Regions from separate parts of the Agrobacterium sp. rho-13.3 genome, predicted to be linked through region 2. Evidence: riboswitches for the same ligand, from Rfam matches in the RefSeq annotation. Region 2 holds a riboswitch; each other region holds the start of a gene.

Region 1 (4,624 bases), 1.3 Mb from region 2:
TTTTCCCGACGGGAACGCGACCCGCTAAGCTGAAGTGATCTTGTTGCGTCCACTCCTGAAACCGTCATATATAGTTCCCCACTTGGAAGAAGGTCTGGCCACCTTCTCATTAACGCAGTCATTGTACCGTGCAGTTACGTCACAGCTTTCAATGGAAGGTCGATTTAACAATCCGCCGCTGACGTTTCCTACTTTCATCTGAGACGTTATCTGGTGATCACTGGTGTAATTGCACCGGCTAGACTATCGCCTCCAACACATGTACCGCCGACCTGAGGTTACGGTCCGGGAGCCACCTCGATACCACTGACTATGGAATCCAAGGATATTCTCAACCTAAGCGCAATCTATCAAATTATAAATTTCTAAAGTAGAATTTATCAATTAAATTTCAATCAAAAGTAACTTTTAAATATAATTACGTCAATCTTTAGAGGCACTATCCTAATGATTGTTTTCAGAGCAACGCGAGCGTGAGCGGGTGCTAATAGCCGCTAGCTCCCATCCGCGCCGCCCTTTGGGTCTTTGTGAGACCATCAAGGCCGTCGGCCCAGAACGCGGCAGGCGCGAAGCGGTCCTTCGGCGTGATCCACCGTCATAGCGCGCCTGAGATCTCGGCTGTTGATATGCAGGCTGCGGTCGGCAGGAAGCGAGAGCCGTGTGATCTTGGTTGCGGCGGCAGTGAAAAACGCCTGCTCATTGGCTGCAAAAAATGCGAGGCAAGCCTCTTTAAGCGGCTCTGCGGCCAGCAGCGCCTTGAAGGCCAGCCGGTGCATGGCACAGGGCGCGCCATGACCGGGGACGGAAAAACGCAACGCATCGAGTTCATCACTCCATTCCGCTGCGTCCTTCCTCTTGTCGGGCATCGTCTTATTGCGCTGTCGCGTCGAAGCGCTTGAAGAAAAACCCGCTCAACGTGCCGAGAATAAGCCAGAAGACAAAGCTGGTGACGGTGGCAAGAACCACAAAACGACGCTCCAGCGGCAGAGGCGCCAGCGCATGTTCGCCCTCTGGCGGCAACGGCGCGCCGATGACGTGCGGAGCAACGATCAGCAGCACGGCCAGAATGGCTGCCCACGGTTCACCGCGTTTGAAGACGAGAAGTGCCAGACCACCCGCTGTTGCGGCGACGGTTGAAATCCACCAGATTTGGCGTGCGCCGAGTTCAGCGGCCGGGCTTCCCGGCAGTTCCGGCGGGAGGCCGATCATCGGGGCCAGCATGACGGCGGCAAAACCTGCAAGACCCCAGAACAGGCCTTCACGCCAGCCACCCTGCGATCCACGAAGGGAAATCAATCCCGTCAATACCAACGCATAACCGATAGCGGTCAGCACATTGGCGGCAATGGTATAGGCATTGCGCTCGAAACCATCGGCAGGCGCCCAGGCTTCGGCATCATGGTGGTGGTCTGCCGGCGTGGCGGCATCGTGGCTGTGGGCGGGAGCGGCTTCGCCACCGGCGTTTTCAAAAGTTTCCGCCTGAAGAATGAGCGGTGTGGTGCCGATGGCCTGCATGGCGCTGACGGCGAGACCCGCAATCAGCCCGACGAGGACGGCGGTAAAAACAATATTGCGAAAAAATGGCATGGCGTTTCCCCTTAATGGCAAGGGAAAGCGTTGGCGTGGCGCGTGTCATGCGCCGCATTGTGCACGGCCTCGACATGCGAAAAGCCGACAAAGCCAACGATGAACAGGCCGAGCACGGCTGCCGTCAGCGATTGCGTAATTTTCGATGTTTTGGAAGAGACGGCTGATGACGCCGTATTCTGCTGGATAGACATGGTGACCCTTTCCTGTGCGGGTGGGCGCATTGCTGATCAAAAGCCGCACGACCGCATTCAACTTTCACCACGGGGAAAGAGACACATGGTTTTAAAGGCCGGAATAATCCGACCTGCCAACCGTGCTGTTCCGGACACCCCGCCGGTATTGACGACACTTTCGTGATGGCAGGTCTCCTGGCTCACGGGTCTCGACCTTGAAAACACCTTCCCGACACGTTGATGCCAGTGGTTTTGCGTTTTCAGGCTATCCGCTCACAGTTGCGGGGGCAGCCACGAATGAAAGCAGACGCTTCTATCGTGTTCCCTTTTCACTTTCCGGGCGAACCCGGAAAGACCATCACGCTTGAGTTATCCGGCGCAACGTGGCGTGAGTCAATGACCAATCAACGCGAAGGCACCGCTTTGAGATAGGCCGCAATGGCGTTGCGGTCCTCTGCGGAAAGACGCGCCATGTTCTGCTGCACCTTGACCATGGACCCGCCGGCGCTATCGAAATCCGGTGTGAAGCCGGTTTCGAGATAATTGGCGATATCGTCCTTCGTCCACGAACCGATGGCTTGAGAGCCGGGCGTGATGCTGGGAATGCGTCCTTCCCCTTCCGGGTTCGGCCCACCGGCAAGCCATTGATCTTTCAGGAAACCACCCAGCGCATCGCGCGGCGTGTGGCACTCGCCGCAATGGCCCGGACCTTCCACCAGATATTGCCCGCGAACCACTTCGGCATCCGCATTGGCAATTTGAACGCGGGGCTGTCCCTTGTCGAAATACAGGAATTTCCAGCCGCCCAGCGACAGGCGCACGTTGAACGGAAACGGCAGATCATGCCCCGGCGCATCATTGGCGCTGGCGGGCAGCGTTTTCAGATAGGCGAAAAGATCGTTGATGTCCTGCGGCGTCATCCGCGCATAGGACGCATAGGGAAAGGACGGATAAAGATGCTCACCATCTTTGCCCACGCCCCGCGTCATCGCATCGCCGAATTCAGCGACCGTCCATGCGCCGATGCCGTGCTGTGGATCAGGCGAGATATTGGGCATGTGGAACGTGCCGAACGGGCTTGGCAACGGCTGTCCGCCGGACAGTGTTTTCAGCGCATCGCCCGTCGCATCCGGTGCGGCGTGACAGCTGGCGCAACCACCGGCCCAAAACAGCGTTTCGCCATTGGCAAGGTTAGGCTCACCCAGATTTGCCCAGTGGCTGGGTGCCTGCCGTTGCGGTGCCGTCACCCACATGAAAACGCCAAACCCGGCAACGCCCGCAATAACAGCGCCACCCGCCAGCTTCGCCCAGATGGAAGCCATCGCCGTCTCCGATTCTTCTCTATTCATCATAAAAAAGGTCCGCCAGTTAAGGCGGACCGCATGGAACCGGATTATTTCTTCAAACGATATGTCTGGTGGCAGCTGCTGCAATCTGCACCCAACAGTTTCAGGGTTGCGCCAACGCCGGCCTGATCTGTCGGCAATTGTGCTAGAACCGTATCGGCATCTGTGCCCAGCTTTTCGGACTTCGACTTGAAATCAGCAAAGTTCTGCCAGATGGCAGGGGCCGCTGCGCCGCCTTCAGAACCGGCAGGGAACTGGTCCGGAAACGCCTTGGCATTGGCGCTGATGGTGGTGACGGCAGTTTTGACCGCTTCGGCGTCAAAGGGCTTTTCACCCTTGGCAATGGCGCCCAGCGCGCCCATGGCACCGCCGATGCCCTTCATCAGTCCTTCGCGCTTTTCAACCTCGCCGGCTGCGGAAACCGCACCGGCGCAAAGACAGCCTATCAATAGGGATGCGGCAATGGTTTTAAGTTTCATGTCTCTCTCCTGGGTCCGGCACGCCGGCTGGTCTGTTGATGAACGAGAGAGAAGATGCCCGTTTCCCATGGCAAAAAGAAGTCACATTCCGGTGATTTTTGAAGCAAAATCAGACGCATATCATTGATGCCCGATACCCTCCCAAAGTGTGAAACCGGCCACCAGAACCAGCAATAGACCCGCCGCACGACCGATAAAAATCGTGATTTGGGGCGAGGAAATCAGCAAATCGCGACTTTTGCCCGCCGTGAGCGCCAAAGCACCATAAACCGCAAGCTGCGTTGCCGCCGTCATCAGCCCCATGATAAGGCCCTGTATCCAGATCGGCCCGTACACCGGCTTCAAGAATTGCGGGTAAACGGCCATCATGAAGAGGTAGGCTTTTGGATTGCTGAGGCACGTCACCATGCCGCGCCGAAAGGCCCGCCATGCGGATGCACTGGCATTCACCTCATCCCCCTCGATGACGATGGAACTGCGCATGAGGCCAATGCCGATCCAGATCATATAGCCAGCCCCGAACACCAGCAGGGGCGTGAACAGTACCGGAATGAGGCTGGCCAACAGGCCGATGCCGACCGCGCCATAAAGCGAATGCACCGCGCCGCCCGCCATGATGCCCGATGTCGCCGCCAGCCCCACCCTTCTTCCGCCGGTCAACGAACTGGCCAGCACGAACAGCATATCGATGCCCGGCAGAATGATGATGCCGAACAGCAGGGTGAAATAAAGCCAGAGGTTTTCGGTGTAGGTCATGTCAGTATTCCTAAAATGCGGCGGCGGGTGAAATTGATGATTCCACTTGTTTTCCAGTGAAATCCACCCGTTTATAGAAAAGGGCAACTGACAGCGTATTGTCAGTAGTAACAGTTGGTGGCGAAAGAAATTCATGCGCAAGGCATCCCGCCTTTTTGAAATCATACAGATTTTGCGGCAGGCGAAAAAACCGGTGACGGCGCAGCGCATTGCCGAGCAGCTGGAGGTGACGGCGCGCTCGGTCTATCGCGATATCGTTGTGCTTCAGGGGATGCGCGTG
Region 2 (4,624 bases):
CGTAATGCTCGACCTCTGTTCGAATGGGCGCAAGCCCTGCAAGAGTGTGTATTCCATCAGGGTATCACGACTGCGACTGGAGAGGCCGGACTTATATGGCGACGCACCATTTCTCCGCTCACAAGCCAATAACCGGCCATCTTGTCCCAGACTTGCCAAAGTTGTCTCTTAGCAGGCGCTTGTGTCCGCAATGCCTCCCATGTCATGAGGACAATGTTGCGTGGAGACTGACAGATGATGAAAACCCTATTGGCCGGACAGCTATCGAGAAGAATAGCATTTGGAGCGTCCCTGTTCGCATGGGGCACGGCCAATGCGACGCCGGTGCTGGTGGTCGATACGGCAAGTCGTCAGGTTCTTTATCAGGAAGATGCCGGGGTGCCTTGGTATCCGGCGTCGACAACCAAGCTGATGACGGCGCTGGTAGTGTTTGAAGCGCTTCGCGCCGGTCAAGTGACTTTGACCACGCCGGTCACGATGACGCGCAACGCGACGAAACAGGCTTTTCTGGAATCAGGCCTGACCTTCGGGCGCACGATGACGCTCGAAGACGCGCTTTTTGCCACGCTGACCGCCTCGGCCAACGATGTTGCCGTGGCCTTGGCAGAGGCGGTGGCACCCAATGAAGCTGCGTTTATTCAGCGGATGAACGACGCCGCCGCGCGTCTTGGCATGACGGGAACGCATTTTTCCAGCCCCAACGGCCTGTTCAACCGAACAAATTACACGACCGCACGCGACCTTGCGGTCCTTGGAATGGAGATCGAACGGACGTTTCCGGATTACCACCGCTTTTTTCAGGGGTCTGCCGTCACGATTGACGGGAAAGAGATCAAATCCAACAATACATTGCTGACCCGTTTCAGCGGCACGGTTGGCATGAAGACCGGCTTTCTCTGTGCATCGGGCCGAAATTACGTTGGCCTTGCCACCCGCAACGGGAAAAGTGTGATGGTGGTGATGATGGGCGCGACGACAGAGCGGGAACGGGATGAGCGATCTGCACAATATTTGACGCAGGCGTTTGATGGGCAGTTGAATGCCTCTGGCCCAGTGGACGCGGTGCAAAACCGTAGCGACGTTGCGCCACAGGATATGCGTATCCGCCTCTGCACGGACAAAAGCGTGGCTTATGAAGCCGAACGCGAAGCACTCTATCCGATGGGCTTGCCGGGCAAGGAAACGTTTCTGAACGACCAGATTGCAGGGCAGGTCCATGCCATAACCACGTGGCAGAGCGAACATGTGGTCGAAGTGCCAACTCCAACACAACGCCCTTCTAAACCACAATAGGGGCGCGGCCCGGCGGGCTCATGTCGGCGGCTGTGTATGGCGCTCGAAAGGCGCGTCCAAGCCTTTGACTTTTCGTGCATCTCCATGGAGGTTGAAACGGGAATTCCACGGATTGGACAGAGGATGCCATGGCAATAGAGACACCGACGTTGGACGCTTTAAGAGCTGAAGAAGATGCCCTTAAACTTGACCGATTCGACTATGATTTTGCCTGGGGATTGGGCAGCCATCTCAGGGAAAAAGCGGCGTCTTTGAAACTGCCAGTCGCCATCGAAGTCAGGCATGGCGCAGATGTCGTTTTCGCAAGTCTTCTTCCGGGCGCAACCATCGATAATTTTGGCTGGACCAGCCGCAAATGCGCCGTGGTTCATCGCTTCCACCGCAGTTCATTGCGGGTTCGGCTCGAGGCGGAAGCAAAGGGATATGACTTCAACGTCAAGTTCGGACTGCCGGTGAGCAGCTTCGTCGCAAGCGGCGGCGGCTTTCCTCTCGCATTGCGGGGCGGAACGCTGATCGGCTCCGTGGCCGTCAGTGGACTGCCCGATGTCGAGGATCATGCGCTGATCACGGCATCGCTGAAGGAATTGCTCTCGCTTTAAAATGCTGCGCATTTCACAGCTTGGTGCAGGCGGAAGCGATAAGTCATTGTTTTCCGGGGCTGTCCGTTTCACGCCTTGGTGTCGCCACACTTTCCCACAGATGTTTTCGTTTGAATTGTAATAAGTGTTGACGGGAAATTAACCTCGTCTACTATATGTAGTGTTCTAGGTTCCTTCGAGTCGCAAGGCTTGTGAGGCTAAGACGGGAATACGGTGCGTTGGCGCTCATGATGAGCGCTTCAATGCCGTAGCTGCCCCCGCAACTGTAAGCGGCGAGTGTCTGTTCCACTATGTCACTGGGTCATGTTGATCCGGGAAGGCGGGGCGGAGGTTTTGACCCGTGAGCCAGGAGACCTGCCTAGAGCAGTTACATTAACGGGCGGGGTGTCCGGGAGTTGAAGGGTTTGTTGCGGCATAGGGGCCGAACATACCGTGTTCCCGAATGTCCTGCATGAGCTACTTCGGGGTAAATCCATGTCCAGTTTGTTGTCCAGTTTCAGTACCTTGCCCCGAGAGTGGTATACGCCCGCCTGAATGTTGTGCCGCCTTGCGTCAGCAGTGCGGAAACTTTTGAGCATGAAGGATAGCGTCGCCACCTCTTCGGGCGGGTGACGCATCCAGCTTCGCATTCATTCCACGTCCATCAACGCGCATCACGCGGTGCGCGGTCGCCATCGCTTGCCCACTCCCACGAGGACATTATGACCATTACCGTTTACAGCAAACCAGCCTGCGTCCAATGCACAGCCACCACCCGCGCGATGGACCGACAGGGCATCACCTACAACATCGTGGACGTTTCTGCCGACGAAGATGCCTATGCGCTGGTTCAGGGTCTGGGGTATCGTCAGGTTCCGGTCGTCATCGCCGGAGAGCGGCATTGGGCCGGTTTCCGCCCGGATATGATTGGCGCTCTCGCTTCGTGATTTGAGGATGTGATGGGTCTGATGGGTCTGATCGTTTATTATTCCAGCCGGTCTGAAACCACCCATCGCTTTGTTGAAAAACTGGGCGTGCGGGCCTTGCGTCTGCCCTTGTCGGCGGATGAAGCCGCACCCGAAGTCGATAAGCCTTACGTGCTGATTACGCCCACATATGGTGGCGGGGGAATGAAGGGTGCCGTACCCAAGCCGGTCATCCAGTTTCTCAACCACGTTGCCAATCGCAACCTCATTCGCGGCGTCATCGCCGCGGGCAATACGAATTTCGGCGCGGGCTATGCCTCGGCGGGGGATATCGTGTCGCGCAAATGCGCGGTGCCGTTTCTTTATCGCTTCGAGCTTTTAGGCACGCCCGATGATGTCGCCAACGTCAAACATGGACTGGAACGATTTTGGATACGCTGACCACCACCACCGCAAAGGACGAGGGAGCAAAGACCAATGCTTCCACCCGCAGTTCCGTCAACGAGCGGCAGGTGAGCCCCGCCGACGCGACGGTGGATTACCACGCGCTGAACGCCATGCTGAACCTCTATGACGAGCAGGGACATATCCAGTTCGAAAAGGACCGCATGGCGGCGCGGCAATACTTCTTGCAGCATGTGAACCAGAACACGGTGTTCTTTCACAACCTGCGGGAAAAGCTCGATTATCTGGTCAGCGAAGGATATTACGAACAGCAGGTGCTGGATCAATATTCCTTCAACTTCGTGCGCGATCTGTTCGATTACGCCTATGCGAAGAAGTTTCGCTTCCCGACCTTCCTCGGTGCCTTCAAATATTACACCAGCTACACGCTGAAGACCTTTGATGGAAAACGCTATCTGGAGCGGTATGAAGACCGCATCTGCATGGTGGCGTTCGCGCTGGCGCAGGGCAATGAGCAACTGGCGCGGGATCTGGTGGATGAGATCATCGCAGGCCGTTTCCAGCCCGCGACGCCGACCTTCCTCAATGCCGGAAAAAAGCAGCGCGGCGAACTCGTGTCGTGCTTCCTGCTGCGCGTTGAAGACAACATGGAATCCATCTCGCGTGGCATCAATTCTGCCTTGCAGCTTTCCAAGCGCGGCGGCGGTGTGGCGCTGTCTCTCACCAATATTCGTGAGGCCGGTGCGCCGATCAAGCAGATCGAAAACCAGTCTTCGGGCATTATTCCGGTCATGAAGCTGCTGGAAGATTCGTTTTCCTACGCCAACCAGCTGGGTGCGCGACAGGGGGCAGGGGCTGTTTATCTTAACGCTCATCATCCCGATATCATGCGTTTTCTGGATACCAAGCGCGAAAATGCGGATGAAAAAATCCGTATCAAGACGCTGTCTTTAGGCGTCGTCATTCCCGACATTACGTTCGAGCTAGCGAAGAACAATGAGGATATGTACCTCTTTTCGCCTTACGATATCGAGCGTGTTTACGGCGTGCCCTTCACGGAAATTTCGGTGACGGAAAAGTACCGCGAAATGGTGGCGGACAGCCGCATTCACAAGAAGAAGATCAAGGCGCGTGACTTCTTCCAGGTGATTGCCGAAATCCAGTTCGAAAGCGGTTATCCCTACATCATGTTCGAAGATACGGTAAACCGGGCCAACCCGATTGCCGGACGTATTTCCATGAGCAACCTTTGCTCGGAAATCTTGCAGGTCAGCGAAGCCAGCACCTACAATGAAGACCTGTCCTATGACCAGATGGGCAAGGATATTTCCTGCAATCTGGGTTCGCTGAACATCGCCTCCACCATGGATTCGCAGGATTTCGGCAAGACCATCGAAACCTCCATCCGCGCGCTGACCGCCG
Region 3 (4,624 bases), 890 kb from region 2:
ATTGGCCGTCTTGAATGGCGTCGTCGCCTGCCGCATCGCCCCACGTCTCATCCAGTGCCTGATTGGCCGTCTGGGGCAACAAGGTGCGGAATGCTGAATAGGCATCGATTCCAAAACCAGCCGTCTCGGTTTCAACGCAGTCGAGCAAGCCACGCGCCGTTTCGGGAATATTTTTGACCGCATATCCGGCATCCCGCAGATCACGCAGCATTTCCAGCACGCTTTGCGGCACGTCCAGCCCCACCGCATAACCAGTACGCCCCGGTGCAGCGCCGGGATAATCCGGCATCAGAATGACGATCCGCCGTTCAGCAGGCGCAGCCGCTTTCAGTCGAAGAAACGCCGCGATACGCTCCGCAACTTGTTGGACGCGATCTGGTTCTGGCGTATTAACCAGCCCTTGCCCAACAAGCGGATCAGCTTGCTTGAACGAAATAACACCGCCAAGAATTCGTCCATCCAGTTCCGGCAACACCACATGCATGGCGAGATCAGACGGGTTCAGCCCGCGCATATTCTCTGCCCAGCCATCCCGCCGCGTCGTGGCCATGATGACCTGAAAGACCGGCACATGCAGCCGGTCAAACAATGTCTTGCCGCAGTCATCCGTCTGACTGGCAAAGGCGGTTGCCGCGATGATCGCTGCCGGCTTCAAAGGTTGGAGTGTGTCTTCCAGAAACCAGATCGCCTCACCATCCTTCAACCCGCTGACAAAGATTGGCAGCGGCGCCAAATCGCGCGCCTTTAACGCCGCAAACAGCGCATCGATAGGCGCAACATCTGCCGCCAACAGCATGGAGCGATAAAACAGAATCGGCAGGAGAGGGGCGTTTGCGGCAAAACCATCTAGCGCTACCGGCAGATCGACAAAGCCCTCACCTGGACGGTAAAATCCGGCTTTCGGCAGAGGTTCAGGCTTGATGTCCGGCCAAACTTCGCCGCTAGCAAACTGCGCTAGCCCTGCCGAAACACGGCCCATATTGTCCGGCCCGCCCTCGCGGAAGAATGAGAGGATTGCGGAAAGCGTTTCTAGGTCAACCGTGGATGCCGCCTCCAGTTTTTCGTCGCGCTCGCTGCATTCACCGGGCAAGAGCACCAGCTTGATACCGCGCGCCCGCGCCAGTCTGGAAAGCTGATCCACGCCGTAACGCCAGCGATCAGCCCCACCTAGAATCCGGATAAGGATCAGCTTGGCATGTTCCGCCGTCTTTTCGATCCACAGATCGACCGACATCGGGTGGCGAAGCTCTGAGAGATTGGCAGACACCAGCGAAACCAAACCGCCGCTTTTCGACCACCCCCGCTCCAGACCGGCCAGATCACTGGCCGAAAAAGACAGCACCACCACATCTGCCCGTGGCTGGTTGAGATCAACCGGCTCTATCAGGTCGTCCAGCGACGACGATGTGGTGGCGAGAATGTGCATGGATCAGGCAGCCAGCATCCGCTCGATTTTTTCGCGGTTGATGCCCTTTTCACCGATCACCACCAGACGGCTGCGGCGCACTTCACCGGCAGCCCAAGGGCGGTCGAAATAATGATTGACCCGCGAACCGACCGCCTGCACCTGTAAACGCATTGGCTTGGCAGAGACCTCAACAAAACCCTTGATGCGCAGCACGTTTTCAGACGCTGCCGCCTCAGAAATTCGCACCGCCAGCGCATCGGCGTCGGTCACAGCATCCAGCTCCACCACAAAGCTGTCGAACTCATCGTGATCGTGGTCTTCTTCCTCATCATGATGCGTATTGCGGTTGTCGATATCCTCTTCCACCGCAAGGCCAAGGCCGATCAAAACGGCAGGATCGATGACCCCGTTGGATGCCACGATGATTTTCGCCGCCTTTGGAAGATGGGCGTTGATATGCGCCTTGGCACGCTCCAGCCCGGCCGCATCCAGCAGGTCACCCTTGGTCAGAACGATCAGGTCGGCGCAGGCAATCTGGTCTTCGAACACTTCTTCAACCGGATCATCGTGATCCAGTGCCTCGTCATTCTGACGCTGGGCGGCAAGTGCTTCCAGATCATGCGACACCAAGCCTTCGGCCAGTGCCACACCATCGGCAACGGCCACAACGGCATCCACCGTCACGCGACTTTTGATCGCTGGCCATTGGAACGCCTGCACCAGCGGCTTCGGCAGAGCGAGGCCCGATGTTTCGATCAGAATATGCTCGACACGTGGCTCACGGCTCAGAATCTGTTCGATAGCGGGCTGGAAATCATCCGCCACCGTGCAGCAAATGCAGCCATTGGCCAGCTCCACGATGTTTTCTTCCGGGCAGCTTTCAATGCCGCAACCTTTGAGAATATCGCCATCGATGCCGACATCGCCAAACTCGTTGACGATGATGGCAAGCCGCTTGCCCTCAAGCTTTTCCAGAAGGCCGCGCAGCAGCGTGGTTTTGCCAGCGCCCAGAAATCCGGTGATGATGGTGCAGGGAACGCGGTTGAGCGTGGTCATGATGTCTCCTCGGTAAAATGCAAAGGGGGAATGCGGGCAACCATGCCACGCTTTAAAATGTCAGGCCGGCCACGCCAGGGCATCAGGCCATCCGGTGCGGCGGCCAGAAGGCGCGCGCCGGTTAAAAGATCGTCCGCATGGTCCGCGGTCAGCCCGCCAAACACATAGGACCAGCCATCGGCGCTGCGCATCGTGGCGCTGAGGCCGCGCTTGCAATTGGCAAGGCAATTAACGCTGCGCACATCGATGCCCTCTGCCTTGCCAAGCTGAATAGCGGTTTCGGCTAGCAGCGCGCCGGGGCGCGGCTCGGCATTCGGCTCCGCCTCATCCCGACAGCTGCGGCAGACGAAAACGACAACGCCAGAAGCCGTTTTGTCTTGCGCTTTTTCACTGATGCCAGACGATGTCGCTGTAATATCCAAGGGTTCGCTTTCCGCGCCTGCAAATCTTCGGGGTGCGGATATCGAAAAACGCCACGCACAAATGCGCGATCCGCCATTCGATAAGACCGGCTGACCGGAGCACCCCGCCCGGCAGACGTTTTTCCTGAAACGGCAGGTCTCCTGGCTCGCGGTGTGAAGAACGCCTTGCACCACCTTCCCGGACAAATTGTCCAGTGGCTTCACAGTGCAGGCTCACCGCTTACAGTTGCGGGGGCAGCCACGGATTGGTCAAAGTAAAAGACTGAACCGTGTTCCCTCTTAGCTTTTCCCGTTGCCGGAAAAAGACCGTCAGTCCTTAACCCTTATGCCCTGCGGTGCTTTTGTGTCAATGCCGCCCGTCATTGCCGTGCGGGGCGATTTGGCTATAGTCGCCGTCTTGAAAAGCATGCGCCGGGAAGGAATGAGACACCATGACACGCGAGATCAGCGATAGCGAAGCCGAACGCCACCGTGCCAAAATGGTCAACCGCAAGGCCGTGCAAGACGCTGAAGTCTCCGAGAAGACCGTCGAAAAAGGTCTGCTGATGGTCAATACCGGCCCCGGCAAAGGCAAATCCACCGCCGCCTTCGGGCTGGCGCTGCGCATGCTCGGCACCGGCAGGCGCGTCGGCATCGTGCAGTTCATCAAGGGCGCATGGTCCACCGGCGAACAGCAGGCGCTGACCCTTTTCAGCGATAAAATCGAATGGCGTACCATGGGCGAAGGTTTCACGTGGGACACACAAGACTTGAAACGCGATGTCGCAGCGGCCACCAAAGCATGGGAAGAAGCCAAGGTCCTGATGGCCGATGAATCCATCGGTCTGGTTGTTCTCGACGAACTGAATATCGCGCTACGTTATGATTATCTTCCCTTGGAAGAAGTCGTTGAGACCCTGCAAAACCGCCGCCCGAATTTGCATGTCATCGTCACTGGACGCAATGCTAAACAACCGCTTATCGACGCCGCTGATATGGTGACGGAAATGACGCTGGTGAAACATCACTTCAAAGCGGGCGTCAAAGCGCAGTCCGGCATAGAGTTCTAATCCATGACAGCGCGTGTTTTGATGTTTCAGGGAACCGGCTCGGATGTCGGCAAGTCGTTGATGGTGGCGGGGCTGGCTCGCGCTTTCACCCTTCGCGGCTTCTCCGTCATGCCCTTTAAGCCACAGAACATGTCCAACAACGCCGCCGTCACCGCAGATGGCGGGGAAATCGGTAGGGCGCAGGCCTTGCAGGCCCGCGCCGCTGGCGTGCCGCTTTCCGTGCATATGAACCCGGTGCTGCTGAAACCGCAAAGCGAAACCGGTGCGCAGGTGGTGGTGCAGGGCAAGGTCACCGGCAATGCCAAGGCGGCGGATTATCAGCATATGAAAGCGGGGCTGATGCCGCGGGTGCTGGAAAGTTTCGAGCAGCTCAAAGCCAGCGCCGACTTGGTGCTCGTGGAGGGCGCAGGCAGCGCGTCAGAGGTCAATCTCCGCGCCAATGACATCGCCAATATGGGCTTTGCCCGTGCGGCCAACGCACCCGTCATCCTCATCGGCGATATCGATCGCGGCGGCGTCATTGCCAGCCTTGTCGGCACAAAAACGGTTCTGGAACCGGATGATGCGGCGATGATAAAAGGCTTTATCGTCAACCGCTTTCGTGGTGATCCGGCCTTGTTTGATGAGGGTATGCGGATCATCCAAAAAAAAACCGGCTGGAACCCGATCGGCCTTCTGCCACATTTTGC
Region 4 (4,624 bases), 590 kb from region 2:
CAAATATCGTCACGCGGTGCGCGGTAACGGATGTGGCAGAGTTTTTCACCGTCGTGTTCCACATCCACCTCAACGCCGAAAACATCGCGGATGAGGTCCGCCGTAAAAACCGAACATGGCTTGCCGAGTGCCACCAGTTGCCCGCCTTTCATCACCGCCACACGGTCACAGAACATGGCGGCGTGGTTGAGATCGTGCAGGGCAGCAGCAACCGTCAGCTTCTGTTTGCGCACGAGATGCAGCAAGGCGATCTGATGGCCGATATCGAGGTGATTCGTCGGCTCATCAAGCAGCAGGATTTCCGGTTGTTGCGCCAGCGCGCGGGCAATATGCAGGCGCTGCCGTTCGCCGCCCGAAAGCGTGTGCCACATGCGCTGGACGAGATGCTGTGCATCCACATCCCGCAACGCCTGATCCACGATGGCGTCATCGCTTAGTGACCACGGAGACAAGGCACCAAGGTGAGGCGTGCGGCCAAGCTCCACTGCTTGGCGGGCATTGATGCGTTCTTGCGTTTCAGCCTGTTGTTCCACCAATGCAACGGCGCGGGCGATATCGCGACGGTTCAGACCTTGAATGTCCTGACCATCCAGCATAACAACGCCAGACCGGGATTTTCGCAAGCCAGACATCAGCGACATGAGGCTAGTCTTGCCCGAGCCGTTTGGCCCGACAATGCCCAGAAACTCGCCGGGAATAATGTCGAGGCTGACATTCTTGACGATCTCCACGCCACCAGCGGACCAGCAGAGATTGCGTCCCGAAAGCATCATGCCGCGCTCCTGCGCTGGCTGAGAATGAGCGCAAAAGCCGGTGCGCCGAAGAGGGCAGTGATCACACCAATCGGCAGCACCTGCCCGGCAATAATCGTGCGCGAGACGATATCGGCAGCAATCATAAAGATAGCACCAATCAGCGCGGCGGCGGGCAACAAACTCCCGTGGCGAACACCAACAATCATGCGGGCCGCATGTGGAATAACCAGCCCGATAAAACCGATGGAGCCAACGATGCTGACCATGATGGCGGTCATCAAAGCTGAAACGCCAGCCAGGATAATATAGACCCGGCGAACCGGAATGCCGAGCGACGCCGCCGATTGCGAACCGAAGGTAAAGGCATCCAGCGCACGCGCGTGCCACAGGCAAACGGCAAAGCCGGCAAGTGCGATGGGCAGAGCCAGCGACACATCAGTCCAGCGCACACCGGACAGATTGCCGAGCAGCCAGAACATGATGCCCCGCGCCTGTTCCGCATTGGCAGCCTTGGTGACGATGAAGGATGTCAAAGCATTAAAAAGCTGTGATCCCGCCACACCGGCAAGAATGATCGCGCTGTTTCCGCGACCTGCGCGCAATGCCAAAAGGCTGACCAGCGCGAAGGCGACAAGCGCACCTAAAAAGGCACCGAGCGGCATGGTCAGCATACCCGCGCCAAAGCCCAGAATGGCAACGCCAACCGCGCCGGTAGACGCACCGGCAGAAATGCCGAGAATATAAGGATCGGCCAGCGGATTGCGCAAAAGTGACTGAAGGACGACACCGGAGACCGCTAACGATGCACCACAACACGCCGCGACCACCGCCCGGCTGAGGCGGTAATTCCAGACAATACCTTCATCGATCGCATCAAGCGAATAAGTCGCGTGAAACAGACGGTTCGCGACCGTCTTGGCGACCACATCCATGGGAATGGACGTCTCGCCAACTGCTGCGCCTAGCCAGAGCGCGAAAAGCAAACACCCGGCCGCCAGCAAAGCGGCACGGGTGAAGGTGAAACATGCGCCCATGCTCAGTTTGAGAGCCCGAGCTTAACGACTGCATCAGCCAGCACTTCAATGCCTTCGATGGTGCGGATCGTTGGGTTCATGGCCTGTGCATCCATCACAACGACATGGTCGTTTTTGACCGCAGGCATAAGGTTCGTCACCGGGTCTTCCTTCAAGAACTTCTGCTTCACGGCAGCGTCATCGGCAGGAAAGCGGCGGCGATCCATTTTACCGGCAACGATGATGGCGGGTTCGGATTTGGCAATGGTTTCCCAGCCAACCGTTGGCCATTCCTCTTCGCTGTCGATGACATTCTTGATGCCGAGCGCGGACATGATGTACCCGGGTGCGCCGTTCTTGCCTGCAACATAAGGGTCGATATCCAACTCTGCGCTGGAGAACCAGAACACCGCAGAAAGCTTGCCCTCCGCAGAGGCGATTTTCTTGCGCGCCGCGTCTTCACGCGCCTTCAGATCGGCAACCAGCTTTTCGCCCTTGTCCTGAACGTTGAAGATCTGCGCCAGTTCGGTGACTTCCTGATAGATCAGATCCATCGTGAACACGGAATGGCGCACGCCGTCTCCACCGGCACTGTTGTCTTTACCGACGCAATCGGCAGGTGATGTGTAGACGGGGATTTTCAATTCTTCGAACTGCTGCGGCTTGGCGACGATACCTTCAGGGCCGACATGCCACTGGAACTGCGCCGTGACGAGATCAGGCTTCTTGGCCAGAACACTTTCGAAGCTCGGATCATTATCGGCCAGACGCTCAACCTTGGCATTGGCTTCTTCATAACCCTTGATGACCGGGCCGATCCACACCGCCGTGCCGACGACCTTGTCCGCGAGACCCAGCAAATAAAGAATTTCCGTGGTGCTCTGGCCGATGGATACGGTGCGCAGCGGCGCATGAGTGAAGGTTACATCACGACCGCAATTGTTGAGCATCAAGGGATATTTTGTCTCGGCCGCATAGGCGGGTGGCATGGCAGTACCGAATGCAGCAACCGCAAAAGTCGCAGCGCAGATCGTGTGTCTGAAATTGAATGTCATTTCCGATTGGTCCCCGAAATCGTCAGCGGCCTCTCCACAGGAAAAGCCTTATTTGCACATGTGTGGAGGCTCACTCCAAAAAGGCATGGTCTGAAACGATCCGAAACGGGATATTTGCAGATGGAATAAGGCGCGTTGCGGCGCGAGATACAATCATGACGTCTCCTGCTCCGGGCATCCCCGCCCGTGACATTGGAATGAACTTTCAACGGCAGGTCTCCTGGCTCACGGATTTTCGTTTTCACCCGCCTTCCCGCGACATCGATCCGCAGTGGCTTGACGCTTTTCAAAGCGCCAGTGGGTTAGACAATCCGTCTACAGTTGCGGGGGCAGCCACGGCATTGAACCCAAAAAGGTTCGCACCGCATTCCCTATTATTCCTCACGATCACTCGCTCGAAACCGTCGCAAGCAGATAGACCTATTCCAAACCTCCCGTCAAGCATCCATCTTGTAATGTTATTACATATTCATAGCAAGGCGTACTGCCAACAAAAATCCCAAACAAATCAGTATCTTCTTACACCGAGGCCGGAAAGGTTGCCCTTCCCGGCCTCGAATGTCAGTTTATGTGGATGAAAATCAGGGCAGCGTGTAGGCGATCACATAATCGCCAGCTTTGGTGCCAACCGAGCCGTGTCCACCCGCAACGATGACAACATATTGTTTGCCGTCATCCATTGCATAGGTCATCGGCGTCGCCTGCCCGCCCGCCGGAAGGCGGGCTTCCCAGAGCTGTTTGCCGGATGTCAGATTGTAGGCACGCACGTAATTGTCAACAGCCGCACCGAGGAACGCCACGCCACCCTTGGTAATCATCGGGCCACCAATGCCAGGCACACCAACCTTGAAGGGCAGCGGCAGCGGCGTCATGTCATAGACAGTGCCGTTTTTGTGCTTGTAGGCCACATCACCGGTGCGCAGATCGGCCCCTGCAACGTAACCCCAAGGCGGGGCCTGGCAGGGAACGCCGAGCGGACCCAGAAACGGACCCATGAGGACACCGTAAGGCGCACCATCATTGCGGTTCAGGCCCTGCTCACTGCCCTTTTCATCCTGTCCTCTCGGTGGAATCTGGTCACGCGGCACGAGCTGTGAAGTAAAGGCGAGATAGGTCGGCATACCGAACATCACCTGACGCTCAGGATCAACCGCGACACTGCCCCAGTTGAATGTGCCGAAATTGCCGGGATAGATCAGCGATCCGTTCAAGGACGGAGGTGTGTAACGTCCCTTATAATTCAACTGGTGAAACCGGATGCGGCACGCCAGTTGGTCGAACATGGAGACGCCCCACATGTTCTTTTCCACCAGCGGATCAGGCTTGAACGACAGTGCCGAGGTGGGCTGGGTGGGTGCAGAAAAATCCTCGGGGATCGCACCGCCCGGGGCCGGTTCTTCCGTCACGGCGAGGAGCGGTTCGCCGCTGCGCCGGTCCAGAACATAAATGTCGCCCTGCTTGGTGGGGCCGACGAGAGCGGGAACCGTCTGGCCATCCTTTTTGGTAATGTCCAGCAACACTGGCTGAGCGGGAACATCCATATCCCACAGATCATGATGCACGGTCTGGCGCACCCAACGATCCTGCCCGGTGTTTATGTCCAGGGCGACGATGGATGATGAATATTTCTCGACATTTTCGCTGCGGCCCATGCCGAGTTGGTCGGGAACCTGATTTCCAAGCGGAATATAGACCAGCCCAAGCGCCTCATCGACGCTGAACACCGACCAGCTGTTGGGGGAGTTGGTCGTATAGGTCTGACCCGATGCAAGCGGTTGGGTCTGCGTCGGGTTTCCCGAAT

What was found. A riboswitch is a leader RNA that binds a small molecule or an ion and turns the genes downstream of it on or off. The one in region 2 is predicted to bind cobalamin.
Region 1: it holds a riboswitch for cobalamin, as region 2 does, so the genes downstream of both, RMR16_RS02615 (CbtB domain-containing protein) here and nrdH (glutaredoxin-like protein NrdH) in region 2, are expected to answer to the same signal.
Region 3: it holds a riboswitch for cobalamin, as region 2 does, so the genes downstream of both, RMR16_RS13105 (DUF1636 family protein) here and nrdH (glutaredoxin-like protein NrdH) in region 2, are expected to answer to the same signal.
Region 4: it holds a riboswitch for cobalamin, as region 2 does, so the genes downstream of both, RMR16_RS11830 (ABC transporter substrate-binding protein) here and nrdH (glutaredoxin-like protein NrdH) in region 2, are expected to answer to the same signal.

What each region holds. Positions count from the first base shown of each region.
Region 1 is NZ_CP192774.1:542,537-547,160, reverse strand. Features, by position in the region: gene RMR16_RS02630 (hypothetical protein) at 1-68, opposite strand, end outside; gene RMR16_RS02625 (hypothetical protein) at 537-866, opposite strand; gene RMR16_RS02620 (CbtA family protein) at 871-1,587, opposite strand; gene RMR16_RS02615 (CbtB domain-containing protein) at 1,599-1,781, opposite strand; cobalamin riboswitch at 1,932-2,138, opposite strand; gene RMR16_RS02610 (cytochrome c) at 2,168-3,085, opposite strand; gene RMR16_RS02605 (c-type cytochrome) at 3,157-3,588, opposite strand; gene RMR16_RS02600 (LysE family translocator) at 3,709-4,344, opposite strand; gene RMR16_RS02595 (helix-turn-helix transcriptional regulator) at 4,478-4,624, shown strand, end outside.
Region 2 is NZ_CP192774.1:1,802,444-1,807,067, reverse strand. Features, by position in the region: gene RMR16_RS09045 (hypothetical protein) at 1-5, shown strand, start outside; gene RMR16_RS09040 (D-alanyl-D-alanine carboxypeptidase family protein) at 235-1,293, shown strand; gene RMR16_RS09035 (heme-degrading domain-containing protein) at 1,422-1,892, shown strand; cobalamin riboswitch at 2,043-2,268, shown strand; gene nrdH (glutaredoxin-like protein NrdH) at 2,594-2,818, shown strand; gene nrdI (class Ib ribonucleoside-diphosphate reductase assembly flavoprotein NrdI) at 2,840-3,238, shown strand; gene nrdE (class 1b ribonucleoside-diphosphate reductase subunit alpha) at 3,355-4,624, shown strand, end outside.
Region 3 is NZ_CP192774.1:2,696,103-2,700,726, forward strand. Features, by position in the region: gene cobN (cobaltochelatase subunit CobN) at 1-1,426, opposite strand, end outside; gene cobW (cobalamin biosynthesis protein CobW) at 1,430-2,467, opposite strand; gene RMR16_RS13105 (DUF1636 family protein) at 2,461-2,886, opposite strand; cobalamin riboswitch at 3,001-3,212, opposite strand; gene cobO (cob(I)yrinic acid a,c-diamide adenosyltransferase) at 3,318-3,935, shown strand; gene RMR16_RS13115 (cobyric acid synthase) at 3,939-4,624, shown strand, end outside.
Region 4 is NZ_CP192774.1:2,394,595-2,399,218, forward strand. Features, by position in the region: gene RMR16_RS11820 (ABC transporter ATP-binding protein) at 1-773, opposite strand, end outside; gene RMR16_RS11825 (FecCD family ABC transporter permease) at 770-1,789, opposite strand; partial or broken gene RMR16_RS11830 (ABC transporter substrate-binding protein) at 1,792-2,742, opposite strand; cobalamin riboswitch at 3,017-3,244, opposite strand; gene RMR16_RS11835 (glucose/quinate/shikimate family membrane-bound PQQ-dependent dehydrogenase) at 3,405-4,624, opposite strand, start outside.